3 regions of the Paenarthrobacter sp. 2TAF44 genome follow, and region 2 is predicted to be linked to each of the others. Evidence: riboswitches for the same ligand, from Rfam matches in the RefSeq annotation. Region 2 holds a riboswitch; each other region holds the start of a gene.
The links. Region 2 has a riboswitch for cyclic di-AMP ahead of AB4Z15_RS05490 (NlpC/P60 family protein). Riboswitches for the same ligand answer to the same signal wherever they lie in the genome.
Positions count from the first base shown of each region.

Region 1 (6,466 bases), on a different contig from region 2:
GATCTTGGGCATCAGCGAGCCGTTCCAAGTCATCCGGCAATTGGCAGGGGCCTACAGGCAATCCAAAGTGGCAGCACAGGCCGCAGCCGTGGATCCGCCCCTCGGGGAACTGGTGGAGAGCCGGGCCGTTGGCGTGTATCAGCTCTTCGATCGTCTTCAAGCGCCGGGCGGCTGGGATGACACGGGCTCCGTTCATTTCCGCACTTTGGAGGACCAGGATAAGAACGGCGAACTCCTGCCAGTGCTGGAACTGCTCTACGACAACGACAGCTCCGTGCAGGACGTAGCAGCGAAACTCCACTTGCACAGGAGCAGCATCTACAACCGCCTCGGCCGGATCCGCCAACTCATCGGAGCTGATCCGTTGAGCGGTGGGATCCGGCTCGAGCTGCATGCTGCACTAAAGGCCCAGCGGTGGGCCTCGCGCCCGCGGATCTAGCGGGTGTCGTGCCGGTGAGTCGCCAAGTGTTGTGGAACGCGTGTTGGGGAACGCGTGTTGTGGAACGGTAGCGCTGAAGTGGACACCCACGCAGGCGTCCCCTACGCTGAGAAAGCGGTTTCTCAACAATTTTTAGGAGCAAGGTGGGCGGCGTTGTCTCGGGGATCCTCATCGTCGCCTTGGTCATCGCGGTGGGCTATTTCGCCGCCCGCTACAAAGTGCTGGCCCCTGATGTCCAAAGCGCACTGACTCGAACGGCCTTCTACATCACCAATCCTGCGCTGCTGTTCACCGTGGTAGGGAAAAGCGATATCCGTGCCGCACTCGGGGTTGACGCCCCTCTGGCGCTCCTGTCAGCAGCCGTTATAGGCCTTCTCTATTGTTTGCTGAGCTTCGTGTTCTTCCGGCGGCCGGTCGCCGAAACGGCAGTTGGTGCCATGGCCAGTAGTTATGCCAACGCGAACAACATTGGCATTCCTGTCTCGTTGTATGCAGTGGGCACGGCGCAGCACGTTGCTCCAGTCCTTCTGGTTCAACTCCTGATCATGGCACCCTTCTACCTCAGCGTCCTGGGCGTGGCAGGTGGTACAAAAATCTCCTGGAAACGAATGCTGTTGCAGCCCTTCTCCAATCCCATGATTATCGCCTCGGGGCTGGGAGTGGTGATGGCTCTTACGGGGTGGGACGCACCCGAACTCGTCCAGAAACCCATCGACATGCTGGCTGGCGCGGCCGTGCCCATGGTTCTGTTGGCTTTTGGCATGTCGCTGGCAGGCAAGGCACCTCTCCAAAAGGGGGATGGCCGCGTGGAGACCGTGGTGGCAACCACCCTGAAGGTGGCGGGCATGCCCGTGGTGGTCTGGGCGCTGGGACGCTTTGTGTTCGGCCTGGAGGGGCAGCACCTCCTGGCCAGCGTCATCATGGCAGCCCTTCCAACCGCCCAGAACGTTTTCCTTTTCGCTTCTCCCTACGGACGCGGAATGACAATGGCCAGGGACGTCATCCTCTGCACAACGGTGCTCTGCATCGGGGCACTGGTCATGGTCGCGTGGCTGCTGGGTTAGAAACGCCATGCCAGGAACAAGAGCCACACGAAACAAAAAGCGAGACGGAACAGATGAGGCAGGCACCCGCGCGGGTGCCTGCCTCATCTTGTTACCGTGATTGCTGTAGCTGTGATTCCTTAGGCCCGACGAAGCCGTTGGCAGCTCCAACGGCCCATCCGATTGCGGAAGGTGGCAGTGCGGCTGCTGCTGCAGTACCGGCCGTGCCATCCGACGTGCTTGCTGGTCCTGGGAAGTTGCGTGCTCACTTCAAGATCCCTGTGGCGCCCTCAAGTATGCCGTCCAGGTCCAAGGCTGAACCATTGGCCGGCGTGGTGGCATTTGGATTTCCGGTTGGCTTTGGCTTCGGTGCCTGAGTCTGGGTAGGAGTAGGTGTCGGAGTAACCGTGGGACTGGGCGTCGTCGTGGCAGGTGGGGTGGTAACCGTGTCCGACGGAACCGGGCTCGGGGCCGGCTGGGTCGGGACAGGAGTTGTCACGCCCGGCACAGGAACAACAGCCGACGGGGCCGACGAAGGGACCCAAACAGGATCCGCGAGTGAAACTTCCGGAGTCGGAAGTGACGACGACGACCCCTGAGCAGGTGCCTCTTCTGACGACTGCGTTGCAACAGTTGCCGGCTGTCCGGCCTCGCTGGTCGCCGACGAAGCTGATGCAGTAGAGCTGGACGAGCGGGGTGCGGGGGTGGCCGAGGTTGACTGCCTGCTGTCGCCACCCGTCTTTGCGTCACTGGCTTCCTGAGCCGGTGTTTCCTGCCCGAAGAAGGGAAGCTCGAAGGCCTGGCTCATGGTGCCAACGGTCAATACCAGGCCCAATGCCCCAGCGACGACTGCCATGCGCTGGCCCATTGTCTTGACCGAGGCGGCCTTGGTGAGGACTGCATGTGGTTCGTGGCTGAAGGACGACGCTCCAAACGTGGGGACAACGCCCGTCGGGGACTCGGCAACCGTTGTCGCGGAAGGGGCTGTCCCGCTTCCGGATGCTTGGGCACGAAGGGCTTTCCGGCTTGCGAGACCAGCTGTCGCGGTGGCGGCTGCCGCGAGCTGGGCAGGGCTCTTTGACTCCGCCGGCGAAGCAGGGAACGCCGGAGCCGCAGGCGTGGGAAGAGGGGTGGCAACGGTCGGAATTTCAGCTGTGACCGGATCCCCAGGGCCGGGCGTGGGCGCCTGCACTATCGGGATGGCAGCGGTGGCGGGCTCGGGTTCGTGCGCGGCGGGGGTGGGTGCAGCAGCAGCCACCATCGGGATGGCAGCGGTGGCGGGCTCGGGATCTGCAGCCGGTTCGGGAGCGACCGGCGTGGGCGCCAGAACTGTTGGAATCGCAGCCGTAGCCGGCTCCAGAGCAGCGGAGTCTACTGGGGCAGTTTCTGCCGGAGCTGTTTGAGGAGCGATTACAGCTTGGGCTGCCCGTTCACGCTCTGCCGCGCGAGCGGCTGCGCGCGTGGTGGGCGCCGCAGAGGTGGGAACAGAAGCAGTGGCGGGTTCCGGCGTCGTGCTTGTAGAACCTGTTTCTGCTGCCGGCGTGCTGGTGGAGGATCCGCTGGGTTGGGCCCGACGGCGTCCGGTTGGTTGGGTACGCTCGCGCGCTATTTGGGCGCGGCGCGGCTGATCCATGGTTGGGGACATGGTGGTTGCCTCTCAACGCCTGCGAGGTTAGCTGTCGGGTTCGGACGAGGCCGTCCGGCCGCACATGGCGGCTTCACCCCAAGGGCCCATGAAAAATCAGGCCCGGGAACTCTGGGTCCCCCGTCTCTGCCGCTAGTCTGGCGGATCCCGGTTTGCGGCAGAGCTCGGCGTCAACCCGGAAGCGGCCCAGCGGAGATACGGGTCGCTCTTAGACCGTACATGAGCGCCATAGTAAAGTCACATTAATGTAACGGGCGGGACGCCTTCCAGCGCGAAGGTCCGTTAGGACTTAGGCTCCGGGGCCGGAGCCGGGGCTGGCAGCTCGTGCTGGATCCTTTGGACTTGGTGTGCGTAATGGGTCTCGGGTCGGAAAATTTCGTCCGCCACGCCCAGGATCCCACCCGCGGCGCCGCGCCGGACTTTCCCCTTGCTGTTCTGGCGCGAGACCCAGAACCAAAGGGCCGCAACGAAGGCAGGTGCTGCCAGTACTGCCACTAGAACGGCCAAGATATCCATCGCCCAAGACTAGCTTCCGCCGCGGCTGGCAGGTAGAACATAGTCGTATGGACCTCCCAGTGATGCCGCCCATTTCGCCCATGCTTGCCAAGTCCGTTCCTTCGATCCCTGATGTAGGCCACTTTGAGCCGAAGTGGGACGGGTTCAGGACCATCGTTTTCAAAGATGGCGACGAGATCATCTTGGGCAGCCGCAACGAACGTCCCATGACACGGTACTTTCCCGAGTTGGTGGAAGCCCTTCAGAAGAACCTTCCGGACAAATGCGTGATCGACGGCGAGATCGTCCTCATAGCTGACAACAGGCTCGATTTCGAGGGCCTTCAGCAGCGCATCCATCCTGCCGATAGCCGTGTGCGGATGCTTGCCGAAAAGACACCGTCCTCCTTCATCGGATTCGACATCCTTGCCCTGGGCGGGGAGAACCTCATGGACAAGCCGTTTTCGGAGCGTCGAGCCGCCTTGGAGAAGGCAATGGCCAAGGCTGAGGCGCCCGTGTACGTAACGCCTGCCGTGACAGAACTTGATCAAGCGCAGGAGTGGTTCGTGCAGCTGGAAGGTGCTGGGCTTGACGGCATACTTTCCAAACCGCTCGGGGGGACGTACCAGCCGAATAAGCGCGTCATGTTCAAGACCAAGCATGAACGGACCGCGGACTGTGTGGTGGCTGGATTCCGGTGGCACAAAACGGGAAAGGTTGTGGGGTCGATGCTGCTCGGGCTATATAACGACGCCGGCCAGCTGCAGCACGTGGGGGTGGTGGCTTCATTTCCCATGGCCAAGCGCGAAAGCCTGGTGGCCGAACTTGAGCCGTATCAGACGGAATTCAGCGAACATCCTTGGGGCCAGTGGGCCGATCAAGGAGACGCGGCAGCTACAGGTTCTCGAATGCCGGGCGCACAGAGCCGGTGGAGCGCCGGTAAGGACTTCTCCTTTGTTCCCCTCCGGCCGGAACTCGTCATTGAGGTTGCCTACGACTACATGGAGGGCGAGCGGTTCCGGCACACCACCCAGTTTCGTCGGTGGCGGCCGGACAGGACCCCGGAGAGCTGCACATACTCACAACTGGAGGAGCCGGCTGATTATGACCTCGGGGAGATCCTGAGACTGCCGTAGCCTCGGGCTCCTCGGGTTTGGTTCTACGTTGTCGAGCCGCTGTTACGTCGTTGAACCGCTGTCACGTTGTTGCCCAACAACGTAACAGCGGCTTGGCGACGACCTACTCTTCGTGCCCCTGGTCGCTGCTCATGCTGTCCTCGGCAGGCGGTGTTTCGCCCGGGGGTACGCCGCCCCCGGGTTCGAGTCCCGTGACGTTGCCATCCAAGGGGTCGGGGTTGGCGGAAGCTGCGGGATCGTCCTCTTCGTCCTGGCGCATGTCTGGGTCGGTGTGTACATCATCCGGATCGCCGGCAGTGTCGCCCGCGGTGTCGTCCGGCTCGGCTGCGCCCGAGACGCCGAAGGTCCGGGGATCGTCCTCTGGGTCATAGCTGGTCATGGTCGCCCTTCCTAAGCAAACTTACTATTGTGATTGCCCGGCCAGCCTAGTCTCCAGATCGCAAACCCAACAAGGGGCACCCATGCCGGGATTCGACGTCGTGCACTAGTGCCTAACTCCGGCGGGACGCCTAACTCTGCCGGGATGTCGCCGCGACAAAGCTCCTGATAGCGTCCGCCACGGCCTTGGGGCGCATGTGCTGTGCAACATGGCCCACGCCCGGGATCTCCACGAGCCGCCCTTGAGGAATTGCCCGCGAGAGGCGAAGAGCCCAGTCCGGCCCGGCGACGTGATCGCGGCTCCCTCGGAGCACCAGCACGGGAGTTCGGACTTTGGCCAGCTGCTTCTCCGTCGGGTACTTCATCATCACGGGCAGCTCCGTGAGGTACCAGCGCGGCCCACATTGCAGGTAGTCCGTGACCACAATCCAGTTGGACGACGGGCTTTCCCGGAGAAGGCCGTCCAGGAACAGGGCAAGCGACTGCCGGGCGACGTTCTTGTGCCGGGAGTCCACCACAGGGCCCATGAGCACCAGTTGCTGGGCGCATTCGGGCTCGTGGAGGGCCGCTTCGATAGCGAACTGCACGCCCATGGAATGCCCCACCAGAATGTACGAATCGATGCCGCACGCCTTAAGTGCCTCAGCAATGAATGCGCCATAGTCCTCAACGGACAGTTGCCGGCCGGGTTTCCGAGTCCCGGCAAAACCCGGAAGATCCAGCGAATAGGTGGGGACGCTGGCGGCGAGGACGGCATGAAGCCTGGCCAGGTAGCGGTGCGAAACGCCGATACCGTGGATGAGAATGTAAGCGGGCTCCCTCGGGTCCCCGGATTCGGCGGGCTCCGGGTTGGCATGGCTGCCCGGCCGCGGCGGTGCCGTTCCATCCGTCCATAGAATCCGGCCGCTCAGCCCGCAGGCCTCGACGTCGGCAGATAGTAGCGTCGTCAGCTCCCGAACCTCCGGTTCTCAATTGTGCTTTGGATAGCCCTGCGGCTCCATAGCTCTTCTTGCCTGTTTGTTGAGAATAGCGCCCGAGGCTTCCTGTAAGGGAGGAGCTGGCAGATGGGAAATTCGCGGCGCGGTTGCAGATCATACACAGCGCCGCGGTAGCCCTCCTGTGGATAAACCCGGATCTGAGGAAGGCCAGGCAAATCACGTGCTTAGACTGGCAATTCAAAGAAATAACCCCGGCCGCATCATGGCTCTGGTCCAGAGAGGCGGGTCCGGGGACTTCGCACTCAGCCTAGCAAGGAGCATGAGGACTTGGCCAATCTTGAAACATGGTCCAACGGTGCTCACAACCGAGCTCTCGATGAGGCAATTACGCC
Region 1 covers NZ_JBFRFP010000037.1:29,463-35,928, reverse strand. Annotated here, with positions in the region: gene AB4Z15_RS23350 (PucR family transcriptional regulator) at 1-439, shown strand, start outside; gene AB4Z15_RS23345 (AEC family transporter) at 583-1,503, shown strand; gene AB4Z15_RS23340 (hypothetical protein) at 1,748-3,127, opposite strand; cyclic di-AMP (ydaO/yuaA leader) riboswitch at 3,130-3,280, opposite strand; gene AB4Z15_RS23335 (hypothetical protein) at 3,410-3,643, opposite strand; gene AB4Z15_RS23330 (ATP-dependent DNA ligase) at 3,691-4,758, shown strand; gene AB4Z15_RS23325 (DUF6480 family protein) at 4,862-5,137, opposite strand; gene AB4Z15_RS23320 (alpha/beta fold hydrolase) at 5,268-6,086, opposite strand.
Region 1: it holds a riboswitch for cyclic di-AMP, as region 2 does, so the genes downstream of both, AB4Z15_RS23340 (hypothetical protein) here and AB4Z15_RS05490 (NlpC/P60 family protein) in region 2, are expected to answer to the same signal.

Region 2 (6,466 bases):
GGTCGCCAAGGGTCCGTTTCAGGATGGAGTTGCTCTGCATATCAACTACGTACTGATCGGGATTAACGGCGCCGGACACCACGGCTTCGCCCAGACCGGGGCTGGCATCGATCACAGCTTCACGGCGCCGCCCCGTGACCGGGTTGGCCGTGAACATCACCCCGGCGGTCGCGGAATCCACCATTTCCTGGACAACGACCGCCAGCGTCACTGTGGAATGATCTATCCCGTTGGTTGTCCGATAGCTCACGGCCCGGTCCGTCCAGAGCGATGCCCAACAGCGGCTTACGGCATCCAGGACTGCGTCTGCTCCGACCACGTTCAGGAAAGTGTCCTGCTGTCCGGCAAAACTGGCGAAGGGAAGGTCCTCAGCCGTGGCTGAGGACCTCACTGCGACGGGGGCAGCGTCTCCCAACTTCCGATACGCCGCCCGTACCGCCTCAGCGACGTCGGTGGGAACTCCGGCGTCGAGCACCAAGGACCTGGCCCGGGCGGCCAGCCTGTTCAGTTCGTCAAGGTCAGAAGCTTCGGCGTCCTGCAGAAGCGCAAAGATGTCCTCCATACCAATCGCTGAAAGGGCGTACCGGTAGGCGGACGTTGTGAGGCAAAAGCCTGGCGGCACCGGCAGTCGGGCGGCACTTAACTCGCCGAGGTTGGCGGCCTTGCCACCTACCTCGGGGAGCATGTCCGCCCGGATGTCCGCAATGTCCTGAATGAAGACGGGGCCACTCACATCCGCGCCCGCACTGTTTTCCTGCCTATGCTTCCCAGGCTCCTGGTTATCCATGGCCGGTGCGCGCCAGCGGCCTAAGCCGCACCGAGCATGGGTCCGAATTTGGGCCGGTCTGCCAGCCGCGGGTCCTCCCGGTCCGGAACCACGAGGACCGGTCCCTTGGCGTGATGCAGGACGCCGTCGGAAGTGGAACCAAGGAGCATGCCTGCAAAACCACCACGGCCCCGTGTACCCAGGACAACCAGCTCCACGCCCCGGCTGGCCTCAACCAGGACGTCAACTGGTGAGCCGTCCCTCAGGTCGGTTTCCACCGTCAACTGCGGGAAATGGCTGCGGAGCCAAGCCACGCCTGCATCCAGCTGGACTTTGATGTCCGCGAACAGGGCATCGCGGTCCAAAGGTGCGGGCACCCAGGCCAAGGAGCCGCTGTATTGCGGCACCGCACAAATGACGCGGAGTTTGGCCCCCATCCGCTGGGCTTGTTCGGCTGCCTCAAGGACAGCGACGCGCGCCTGCTCTGAACCGTCCACACCAACGGCGACGACGTTTTCCACCGTGCGCGGCCCGGCCTTGGCGTGCTCAGCCTTAATGTGCTTGTCCTCGGTGTTCTCGCCCAAACGGTCCGCACAGTAGAGCGGGACCGTTACGGTGGGGCATTTTGCGTGAGCCGGCAAGGCGCTGCTGACCGAGCCCAGGAGACGCCCAACGAAGCCGCCACGGCCACGGCTGCCGAACACCAGGAGCGCGGCGTTTGCAGACAAGTCCAGGAGGACCCCTGCGGCATCGCCGTTCTCCACCGAAGCATCGACGTCGAGGTTGTACTTCGAGACCTTATCCATGGCCTGCTTGACGATTGCTTCCGCGCCCTCGCGGATCACGGAATCGTCCACAGTGGCGTACCCGCCGTCGAGGCCGGATGCCGCGAAGATGGGCACCGAATAAGCCGTGACTATATGCAGGGGAAGTTGGCGCCGTTCCGCCTCACGCGCGGCCCACACAAGGGCGCATTGACCATGCTCGGATCCGTCAACTCCGACGACGATTCCACCAGGCGCCACTGCCTGCTCCTCGCCGTCCCGTGGTTCTTCAACGTGTCTGCCGTGCTGGTCCATTGGGGCCCGCCTCTCCACCTACTGCTTGATGTTCCGGCCATTCTGCCAGAGGTTCTCCGTACCGGTGTTCCCTTGCTGGCGTGCAACCAATAGCCGGGGCCGAAGAAACCCGCTGGGTTCTCCTTCCAATGCCCACTATTCTCGGTTGGCAATGCCGAATCAAGGCGACTTCGGGCTATGTGGATAACGGTCCGGGCTCGGTTTTCGGCACGCTCACCGCCCTCCAGGTTGCGCTGCGGATAACATCCAAAACACGCTGCCGCCGAGGCTATCCATGGCAGAAAAAGTTCGGTAGTGTTCGAGTCACCGAATGGCCGGCAAAAGTGTCCCAGGACACAACCCGGCCATTTATTTGCGGCCGCTTGGGGAACACGGACGCGATCCCACGCGCTGCCGAAAGGCACACACGTCAAGGAGGAACCCAAGCAGTGTCACTCACTCCTGATTCCGTCACGGAACGGACTACCACCGTGGTGATCGGCACGGGCCTGTCCGGCTTGGCTGTTGCCAGCGAGCTCAGCCGCTATGGCGTAGGTTCCATCGTGCTTGATGGCTTTGGTACTTTGTCCACCACCGGACCATCGGTCCATACGGGAATGCTCCAGCGCTGCGACGCAGCGGACCCCGCGGCAATGCAGGAACGCAACGAGATCCTGCGCCACTTGCGCAACTACGCCGCAAGCCATCACCTGGATGTCCGCACCACCACACGCGCTGTTCGTCTGGACTTCCTGGGCGGCGACTCGTCCCAGCAGCTTGGATACGGACTCGCAGCAAGCCTGAACACGGCCAGCCAGAGGGCTGGGCTGAGCGTTTACGGCCCGCTTGAATCCACCCCACGGCAATGGGCCGTGCATACAGCCACTGGAGTTCTTCTGGCCGACCACATCGTGGTGACGCGCTGCGCCCAGAGCCAACTGCGCCGAATGCTTACGGACTTGGGAATCGCCATAGGCCAGAACCTCGTGGCAGCCATGCGTGCCGTGGGAATGCACTTGGTAGGCGTGGGGGAACTCATTACACCCACGCCCAAGGAAGTACTCCGGCAAGCCAAGGCAGTAGGGCAAGCAATCTCATCCAAGGTGGCCCTACCAGCTTCGCCGGGCATCGCACTGGCTTAGAAACGAACAAAAGTTAACTCAGAAGGCCGGTGCCTCCGAAGACGTTAGTCCTCGAAGGCACCGGCCTTTTGAGTTGGAGCGTGAAGCTTAGGCGCCAGCGCGTACGTACGTGATGGGGCCGGTTGCGGTGAGCCAGCTGATCGGGTGGATGCCCGTCTGGTTGCCGTTGATGCCACCGCTGATGGCCTGGCCGTTGCCGATGTAGATGGCTACGTGGCCGGACTGGACGATCATGTCACCGGGCTGGGGGTCGCTGACAACCTTGCCGTAGTTCAGGAACTGCATGGGTGCGAGGTCGCCAACCGGGATGCCTGCGGAGCCGAGGGCCCGTTCCACCATGGCGGTGCAATCCTGCATGATGCCGATCTGGGCGTAAGCCGAGGCAACCATAGCGGCGTTGACGCCACCAACAGCCGGAGCCGCAGCAGCAGGCGCGGCTGCCACCGGAGCGGTAGCCGTAGTGGTTGCGGCGGCCTTGACAGTGGCCGCTGCTGGGGCCTGCTTGGCAACCGGAGCCGGAGCAACGGGTGCCGGCTTTTCAATAACGGGAGCCGCAACGGAAGCAACCGCAGGGCGCTCGAAGTTGATCGTGGCCGTGGAGGCGGCCGTAACAACCTTGGTGGGACCCTCAGTGACGGTCTCGGCGACCGTAGCAGGGCTGGAGTCGCGCTGAACAGGGGTCTCTGCTGCGTGGGCAGCAATGGAGCCTGTCAGGACGAGGCCTGAAGCTGCTGCGATGACAGCGGCTTGGCGACCTGCGCCGGATGCGTTGCTGGCAACAGCCTTGGAGATGGAAATGAACGGATTAGGACGTACGCTGTCCGCCTTACGACGGCCGCGAAGAATGCGTGAAGACATGAAAGAGCCTCTCCCGATGCCTGCGAGGTTAGCTGTCGGATTCGGATGGGAGTCACCCGGCCACTATCCCCCGCTGTGCAGCGGAAGCTTCGTGACTTCACCCCAAGGCGCGCTCTGAAAGCGGGCCAAAATGGGTTCCCCGTCTCTGCCGTAGGTTTGTCTGCGAACGGATTCCGGACTGCGGCAGAGCTAGGCAATCAGCCCGGAAATGCCCGTTACGTGGAACAGGCACAAGTACAACCGTACGGGAAGATCACTTCAAAGTCACATTTACGTAACGAGCAGTTCGTTTTTGGCGTGTCGCAGTGACCGTTTCGAGATCTTCGCAAGTATGTAGAAAACCCCGTTATTCCGCGGAATTTTCGTCATCCGGCTCGTTCGGAGCCGCCAGCTTCTTCCGGGCTGTAACAGCGAGGAAGATCACGAGACCGATTGCCACGACGGCGAGGCCAACAATGCTCCAGGGGAAGGGTTGGGAAGCTGCCGGGGCAGGCTCACTATTTTCGGTACCGGGCGCTGCCGTCCCCGCCGTCGGAACCGCCGCCGAAGCCGATGGGGAGGCGCCTGCTGAGCCGCTCGCCGTCGTCGTGCTTGTTCCGGAAACAGTGAACTTGAAAGTTCCCTCAATCGGGTGGGAGTCTGAACTGACCACGCGCCACACCACCGTGTATTCGCCAGCCGGAGCGCCCGGACGCAGCTTCTGGACAGCCATGTTGTCGATGATCTCCACTGCGCCATCTGCCCAGTTTTCGCCCCCAGCGGTGACAGTTACGCCCGAACCGATGGCCAGTGGCCGGTTGTTGAACGTGATCGACACCGACGCCGGCACTTCAGCTACCCGCGCACCGTTGGCCGGAGTTGTTGATTCGGCGACGTCGTGCGCGGAGGCCGGAGCGGCGCCCAGCAGCAACGCGGAAGCGAACGCAATAGCGGCTACGACGGCGGCCAGAAGCGGGCGGATGGTACGCATGGGGCGGTTTCTCCTAGTGTTGGCTTCCTTACAGACTAGGCGAATCGTCCCGGCACCCCGCATCGGCGGGCATAGGATTTGAGAGCAAACTCCCCCGATCCCCGGAGACCTTCATGCTGAAACAAGGTTCTGCAATCGACCGCTACTTCAAGATCTCCGAGCGCCGGTCCACATACTCGCGGGAAATACGTGGCGGCTTCGCGACCTTCTTCGCCATGAGCTACATCGTGGTACTGAATCCGCTGATCCTCTCCGGGGCAGACTCGAGCGGAGCGTCCCTTGGCTTCACGGCCGTAGCGGCCACCACTGCATTCGTGGCGGGCATCCTGACCATCCTCATGGGCGCCTGGGCCAAGCACCCCTTCGCGGTGGCAACCGGGCTGGGAGTGAACGCGTTCGTGGCCGTGACCGTTGCCTCCCACCCGGGCCTGACGTGGCCGGACATGATGGGGCTGGTGGTGCTTTCGGGTGTCACCATGCTCATCCTGGTACTCACCGGATTCCGCACGGCCGTTTTCAGGGCCGTCCCGGAAGCCCTTAAGACGGCAATCGTAGTGGGCATTGGCCTCTTCATCGCCTTGATCGGGCTTGTGAACGCGGGCTTTGTCCGACGCATCCCGGATGCGGCAGGCACCACGGTTCCGCTCGGCCTCGGCGTGGATGGCAAGCTGATGGGCTGGCCAACGTTGGTGTTCGCCGTCGGCCTCATCCTCACCATCGCGTTGGTGGTGCGAAAGGTCCGCGGCGCAATCCTGATCGGCATCGTGGTCTCCACTGCCCTGGCGGCAATCCTCGAATTCACGCTCCACATTGGTCCAAGCTTCGACGGCAAAAACGTCAACCCGCGCGGCTGGTCCCTGGTGGCCCCGACACTGTCCGAATGGGGCGCCCCGGACCTCTCCTTGATTGGTAAAGCCAACCCCTTTGGCGCCTTCGAGCACCTCGGTTTTGTGGCCGCGGCGCTGCTGGCCTTCGTGATCCTCCTCAGCATCTTCTTCGACGCCATGGGCACCATGGTGGGCCTGGCCAACGAGGCCGGAACCGTGGACGAGCACGGCAACATTCCCAACGTGGACCGCGTCCTGCAGGTTGACGCCCTGGGCGCAATCGTCGGTGGCGGCGCCTCCGTCTCGTCCAACCAGATCTTCGTCGAGTCGGGCGCGGGCATTGGCGAAGGTGCCCGCACTGGCCTCGCCTCCATTGTCACGGGCCTGCTCTTCCTGGTAGCCATGTTCTTCACGCCGCTCATCAACCTCGTCCCGTTCGAAGCCGTGGCACCTGCGCTGGTGGTTGTGGGCTTCATGATGGTGTCCCAGGTAGGCAAGATCGACTGGCAGGACTGGGGCGTTGGCATTCCCGCGTTCCTGACCATCGCACTCATGCCGTTCACGTACTCCATTGCCAACGGCCTCGGTGCCGGCTTCATCTCCTACGTTCTGATCCGCACCTTCCAAGGCAGGGCGCGTGAAGTCCACCCCTTGATGTGGGCCGTTGCTGCTGCGTTCCTGTTGTTCTTCGGTATTGGAACTGTGGAGGAATTGTTGGGCGTCAAGTAGGGATGTCCGGAATTTCAGACACCACCGTGCCTGATAACTGTTTTTTAGCCCGCCGGTGGGGTGTGCTTAAAGCATGGGCCCAGACACCAGCAATACCCCCTCCGTAGACGTCCTTC
Region 2 covers NZ_JBFRFP010000003.1:269,069-275,534, reverse strand. Annotated here, with positions in the region: gene AB4Z15_RS05505 (PEP/pyruvate-binding domain-containing protein) at 1-787, opposite strand, end outside; gene AB4Z15_RS05500 (universal stress protein) at 808-1,845, opposite strand; gene AB4Z15_RS05495 (FAD-binding protein) at 2,274-2,966, shown strand; gene AB4Z15_RS05490 (NlpC/P60 family protein) at 3,054-3,824, opposite strand; cyclic di-AMP (ydaO/yuaA leader) riboswitch at 3,828-3,996, opposite strand; gene AB4Z15_RS05485 (copper resistance CopC family protein) at 4,171-4,794, opposite strand; gene AB4Z15_RS05480 (NCS2 family permease) at 4,908-6,350, shown strand; gene hutG (formimidoylglutamase) at 6,424-6,466, shown strand, end outside.

Region 3 (6,466 bases), on a different contig from region 2:
CGGAAGCCTCGGCCCAGGAGTAGATGCGGCTGGCAGAGTCTGCTGTGCGCTTGCTGGCGAAGTCCAGACCACCATTGCTGTTGAGCCACTGCACCTGTGCGTCCAAAGTCACCAGCGTGGACAGCGAAGGTGTGTTGTACGTCTGGTTCAGTTTGGAGTTGTCAATTGCGGTCTGCAGGTCCAGGAAGTCCGGAATCCAGCGGTCGCCGGCCTTGATGCGGGCGGCGCGCTCCAACGCCGCGGGGGAGAGCAGGCCGAGCCACAGGCCGCCGTCAGAAGCGAAGTTCTTCTGCGGGGCGAAGTAGTAGACATCCGATTCGGCGACGTCCACGTCCAGCCCGCCGGCGGCTGAGGTAGCGTCCACCAGGACGAGCGAACCGGCGTCGGCGCCCTCTACGCGCTTGACGGGGGCTGCAACACCGGTTGATGTCTCGTTCTGGGGCCAGGCGTAGACATCAACGCCGGCCTCTGCCTGGGAGGCCGGTCGCGTGCCGGGCTCTGACTTGATGATGGAGGATGCATCGAGGAAGGGGGCTTTGTTGGTGGCCGCGGCAAACTTGGAACCGAACTCACCGAAGGAAAGGTGCTGGGCCTTTTTCTCAACCAGGCCGAAAGCCGCTACGTCCCAGAACGCTGTGGAACCGCCCACGCCGAGGACAACCTCGTAGCCCTCAGGTGCACGGAAGAACTGGCTGAGTCCTTCGCGCACCGAACCCACCAGGTTCTTGACCGGTGCCTGACGGTGTGACGTGCCAAGTATGGTGGTCGACGCGTCAGACAGGGCCTGGACCTGTTCCGGGCGCACCTTGGACGGTCCCGCGCCGAAGCGTCCGTCCTTGGGCAGCAGGTCGGCGGGAATAGTGATGCTGTTGTCGCTCACGTGTGGCTCCAATGGGTATCGGTTAGAGAGGGGGAGGTGGGCAGGTGGCATCGGCTGCCCCTTCGACTCCCTCATTCTGCCTGACCGGACCCACCGTCAGGAATCTGCGGTTGTCATAGTCCGCCACGTGGAATGCCGGACCACCATGGGCATTGCGACCCCGGGAAAAATTATCCAGAGTAATTCCAAATAAGCTAGGCTTGGGTTGACGTTCCTGAGGTGTCGGTTGCACACCATCCACCTTGGCGGGGACGCGGTACGGTGGAGATTACGCAAGAAATGCGTTCGAGGAGAGCTGAGCTGGATGACGGATCTGATCGATACCACTGAGATGTATCTTCGGACCATTTTGGAGCTTGAAGAAGAGAACATCGTGGCTCTTCGCGCACGCATTGCGGAGCGTCTGCGGCACTCGGGTCCCACGGTTTCCCAGACCATTGGACGCATGGAGCGCGATGGCCTGGTGATTGTGTCCAACGACCGCCACCTGGAACTGACCGAAGTCGGGCGCAAGCGGGCCACCGAAGTCATGCGGAAGCACCGCCTTGCCGAGAGGCTCCTGGCGGACGTCATTGGTCTGGACTGGGCATACGTTCATGACGAAGCGTGTCGCTGGGAACACGTCATGAGTGAACGGGTGGAACGGCGCCTGTATGAGTTGTTGGAGCACCCCACCGAGTCACCGTATGGCAACCCCATCCCGGGTTTGGAGGCGCTTGGCGGCCTCGCCAACCAGCCCCTTGCCCGCTTGGACGTGAACCTGCTGCATGCCATGGACGGGTACGCTGCCGATTCCCGCGTAGTAGTCAGCCGGCTTGCTGAACCCATCCAGGTTGAGCCCGAACTCCTCACCCAGCTCGATGAAGGCGGAATTCGTCCAGGCGCAACTGTCTCCTTGGAACGGGTGGGGGAGTACATCTCCGTCCGCGTTCCCGGTATTGAAGGAGCACTGGAGCTGCCTCCCGAGGTAGCTGCGCACGTCTTCGTTGCTGTCAGCTGACCCTAGGGCGTGTCAGATCTCACTTTGGGGCGGCTGGCGCGCGTGTGACCTGCGGATTCCTGCGACTGGTGATATGGGGGCGTCCACAACACGGTCGTTTGGGAAGATAACGAATTTATTACTGCGGGCTTTAATCGCCTATAGTTATCTACTAGCGCCGATACCAAAGCGTTACCTGATCTGGAGCCGAGCTCTGCCAGCAGATCAGGTGTGTCATCAACTACTGGCAGAGGCGGGGGAACCACAAGCGGCTGCCTAAAGAAGCAGCCTTGGGGTGAAGTCCGCAGCAGAAGTGCCTACTAACGCAAGTCCTTCCGGGGATACCTGTGTGCCGTTTGCGCTTCGTGCGGACCGGGTCTTTGAACTCTCTGACCCGAATCCGACAGCTAACTTCGCAGGCTTTCCAGAGAGGAACAGAGTTTGACATCGCAGAACGTCAGGGGCCGTCGCCGCGCGTCCGGCCCCGCTGCTGAGCTGCGGCCAGCCCGCGCCGCAATGGAGATCCGGCCACGCGACACCCCGCGTCAGGTGCGCCGCCGCAAGAGCCCATTGCGCCAGGTAGCCGACTTCGCCGCAGCCAGTGGTGTCGGGCAGAAGGCCGGAGTCGCGCTTGCCGCTACCGGACTTGCCCTGACTGTAGGCCTGCCTGCCACAAGCCCGGTCATGGCCACATCCGAATCCGGCCAGGCCGAGGCGGCCCTCTCCGTGCCGGGTGGCAGCCAACCCGAAGTTTCTGCGGCAGCCTCTGCCAAAATCGATTTCAGTCGCGCAGCAGTCGCTACCGCCGCTGATCCTGACGGCAAGCTCAAGCAGTTGCTGAGCGCCCAGTCAGCGGGGAGCATTCAGCGCGCATCCTCACTTGGCACGCTGGGAAGCCCTCTGGACAAGCTGGTCACGGCATCGCCGTTTGGCTACCGCGTCAGCCCCCTTACGGGCGGCACCGGTGACTTCCACCGCGGCCAGGACTTCGTAGCCCAGTGCGGTACTGCCGTTCACGCCGCAGCCGCAGGCAAGGTCACGTTCGCAGGCTGGCATGAGTACGGCGGAGGCAACCGCGTCGTGATTGACCACGGCAACGGCCTCGAGACCACGTACAACCACCTGTCGTCCTTCAACGTCAAGGTGGGCCAGACTGTCAGCCGTGGCGATACTGTCGCGCTGAGCGGCACTACAGGCGCATCTACGGGTTGCCACCTCCACTTCGAGGTCCAGGTAAACGGTGAAGTCGTAGATCCCATGGGCTGGCTCTGAGCCAGTTGATGGTTGTCTATCGCATTCATGACACGCCCGTGACCTGAATGTGACATTCACGAATATCTGTTGTACCGTCTAAAGCGCATCGGCTTTTTAGGGGGCCGATGCACTTGAGTGGATTGCCTAGCTCTGCCACCACTCGAGGTCCGTTCGCAAAAATCGTCTGGCAGGGGCGGGGGAACCAATTTTGGCCTTCGAATCAGAAGGCCTTGGGGTTAAGTCGCAAAAGCTTCCTTGAAGCCGCGCGGCCGGATGACTCCCATCCGAATCCGACAGCTCACCTCGCAGGCATTGGGAGAGGCTACCTTCGTGTCATCACGCACTACCCCTGCGCGCCATCGCGCCGAATTGGTTCGTACGAACCCGTTGAACACCCTTTCCAAGGCTGTCTCAACCAATGCAGGCACCGTAGGCCGCCAAGCCGCCGTTCTGGCCGCAGCCTCGGGACTTGTTCTCAGCGTTGGACTCCCGGCCCAGGCCGCTGACACCGACGTTTCCAAGTCGGAATCCTCCAGCACCCAGCAGTTGGTCGCCACCGCGGTTGTTACCGCTGAGCCCACGGCAACCGTTTCCTTCGAAAGCCCCGTTGTGGCTACCAAGGAAGCCCCCAAGGTTCAGCGCGCCTCCCAGCGCACGCAGGCAGCCGAAGGCCAGACGGGCGACGCCCTCGCTGCCCTGTCCTCCACGGCCAAGGATGCCGCATCCAGCGCGGCAGCTTCCGGACTCGCAGCAATTGCCTACACCGGCATTGGCCACCCCTATGTCTGGGGCGGCACTTCCCCCAACGGCTGGGACTGCTCTGGATTTGCCCAGTGGGTCTACGCCCAGGCCGGCATCAGCATCCCCCGGGTCAATGCCTGGACGGCCATGAAGCCCACCAGCACGCCGGCCCCCGGCGACCTCGTCATGCAGAACGGCGGAGCCCACGTGGGCATCTACGTCGGCAACGGCATGATGATCAGCGCGCTGAACCCCAGCCAGGGGACGCTCCTGACCCCGGTCGCAGCCACCGGCACATCCTCGTTCTTCACCCTCCGCTAGGAAAATCCCATTCGGGGTAAGCCAGCATGCCCCCCAAGTGCTGGCCGCCCATAACCCGCGTGCGTCCCCACCGTGCGCGGATACGAAAAGAGAGTAATCATGACCAGTGCAAACAAGGTTGCACGGCATAGAGCTGAGGCCCCCAAGACCAGCTCACTTGCCGTCATTGCCAAGGCTGTCAGCGACAACGCCGGTGGCGTTGGCCGTCAGGCAGCAGTGATCGCAGCTGCATCAGGCCTTGTCCTGACCAGCGGCGTGGCTGCAAATGCTGCGGATACCAATGTCCAGCGCGAATCCACGTCTGCGTCCACCCTTGATGTGCAGTCGGTTGCCCAGGCCACCATTGCTGCCGATTCCAGCGTTGCCATCTCCTACGAGCGCCCCGTGGTCAAGACTGTCGAAGCCCCGGCTCCCGTCGTCGAGAAGGCACCTGCCAAGGAAGCTCCGGCTGCCGGCGGCACCGCTACTTTGGCGGTCAACACGGATAACTCCGCGGCCAAGGCGCCTGCTGCATCCAGCGGCCTCGGTGCAGCCATCGCTGCAGCGGCCTACGCACAGCTCGGTGTCACACAGGACTGCACCATGCTGGTGACCAACTCGCTGGCCGCCGTCGGTATTCACTTCCACGATTGGCCGGCCGGCTACCTCTCCCTCGGCCGCACGGTCAGTGCAGCTGAAGCGCAGCCCGGCGACCTCGCTTACTACGCCAATGGTGGCTACGGCGGAATGGCACACATCGCTGTTTATGTCGGCAACGGCATGGCAGTCCACGGTGGATGGAACGGATCCACCACGGCACTGTTCAGCGTGAACGTTGGCTCCGGCCCCGTTTTCATCCGCGTCAACGGCTGATCAAATACTCCACGGAACACCCCGCAGGCTCAGGCCGGCGGGGTGTTCTGCTTTAACCTAAAAAGTGTCCCGCACATGAACTTTCGCCAACACCGCAGGTGAAACGGCAGAAAAATTCGTTGATATGGCATATGAGTGCTTACCCTTGTGTTGTCGATCCACAGCCCGTACAAGCAGAGGGCAGCCGGCCCTCGTGCCCCTGACGGGTGCGGCCGTGAAGAGGTACGTGCATGCGCACACTCGTTCTGAATGCTGGATATGAACCGCTGGCGGTAGTAACCTTCCGCCGGGCGCTGGTCCTTGTGCTGACTGGAAAAGCTAGCGTGGTGGCCGAAGGCGACGAGCCTGTCGTCGGGCCACAGGAGATTCTCGGAAGACCATCCGTGATTCTTCTCAATCGCTACATCCGGCCCCGGTACAACAGGATCACTGCCGTGAGCCGCCGCGGGGTACTCCGCCGCGACGGCCATCGCTGCGCCTATTGCGGGAAAACAGCGCACACCATAGACCACGTCCACCCCAAATCCAGGGGCGGCGCGGATTCCTGGGAAAACCTGGTTGCGGCGTGTTTGAAATGCAACAACGCCAAGAGTGACCACACGCTCGCCGAGATGGGTTGGAAACTTCGTTTCAAACCTGGCGTGCCCACAGGAACCATGTGGCAGATCAAAGAACTCGAGAAACCTGCGCCGGACTGGGATCCGTTCCTGTTGCCGGAATCCGCCGCCTGATCGATTTCTGTTGCCCTCCCGCCGTCCGGGTACTCTGGGCGGATGGAGTTCAACGCTGTGATTCTGGCGGGTGGCAGGGCCACCCGCCTCGGTGGCGTGCCCAAGCCCGGATTAATGTTCGACGGCGCCAGCCTCCTTTCGCATGCCCTGCAGGCGGCGCGGGGAGCCTCCGCTGTGGTGGTGGTTGGTCCAGACACCTCTCGTATCGGCGGCGTCCTGCCTGATGGAGTTCTTAGCGCCCGGGAGGAGCCGGCCTTTGCCGGCCCTGCCGCCGCCATTGCTGCCGGTCTGGCGGCCTTTCACCACAATGGGGAGCCAGCGCCGTGGACGCTCGTCCTGGCATGCGACATGCCGCACGCCGCCAGGGGCATTGAGCCCCTATGGGAAGGACTGCGTGCGCATCCTGAAGTAGAAGGCGCAATGGCCGTCTCAGCCGACGGCCGGCAACAGCCCCTCCTGGGCATCTACAGCACCCGGGCTTTGGAAAGGGAAGTTGCGGCAGCTTCGGGGTTAACGAACTCTTCAGTGTTCCGGCTGCTTGCTAGGCTGAACCTGCTGGCCGTTACCGTCCCCGATGGGTCTACCGATGATGTGGACACGTGGGAGGACGCCGCGGCCCTGGGCATACACAACGAGCAGGAGGCGGACATGAAGAGCCAGGAAGAGACGCTCGAGGACTGGTGCCGCACACTGTTGCAGGCCTTTGAG
Region 3 covers NZ_JBFRFP010000021.1:50,932-57,397, forward strand. Annotated here, with positions in the region: gene serC (phosphoserine transaminase) at 1-880, opposite strand, end outside; gene AB4Z15_RS18810 (metal-dependent transcriptional regulator) at 1,185-1,880, shown strand; cyclic di-AMP (ydaO/yuaA leader) riboswitch at 2,065-2,294, shown strand; gene AB4Z15_RS18815 (M23 family metallopeptidase) at 2,301-3,131, shown strand; cyclic di-AMP (ydaO/yuaA leader) riboswitch at 3,276-3,439, shown strand; gene AB4Z15_RS18820 (C40 family peptidase) at 3,444-4,175, shown strand; gene AB4Z15_RS18825 (NlpC/P60 family protein) at 4,275-5,027, shown strand; gene AB4Z15_RS18830 (HNH endonuclease) at 5,258-5,758, shown strand; gene AB4Z15_RS18835 (NTP transferase domain-containing protein) at 5,801-6,466, shown strand, end outside.
Region 3: it holds a riboswitch for cyclic di-AMP, as region 2 does, so the genes downstream of both, AB4Z15_RS18820 (C40 family peptidase) here and AB4Z15_RS05490 (NlpC/P60 family protein) in region 2, are expected to answer to the same signal.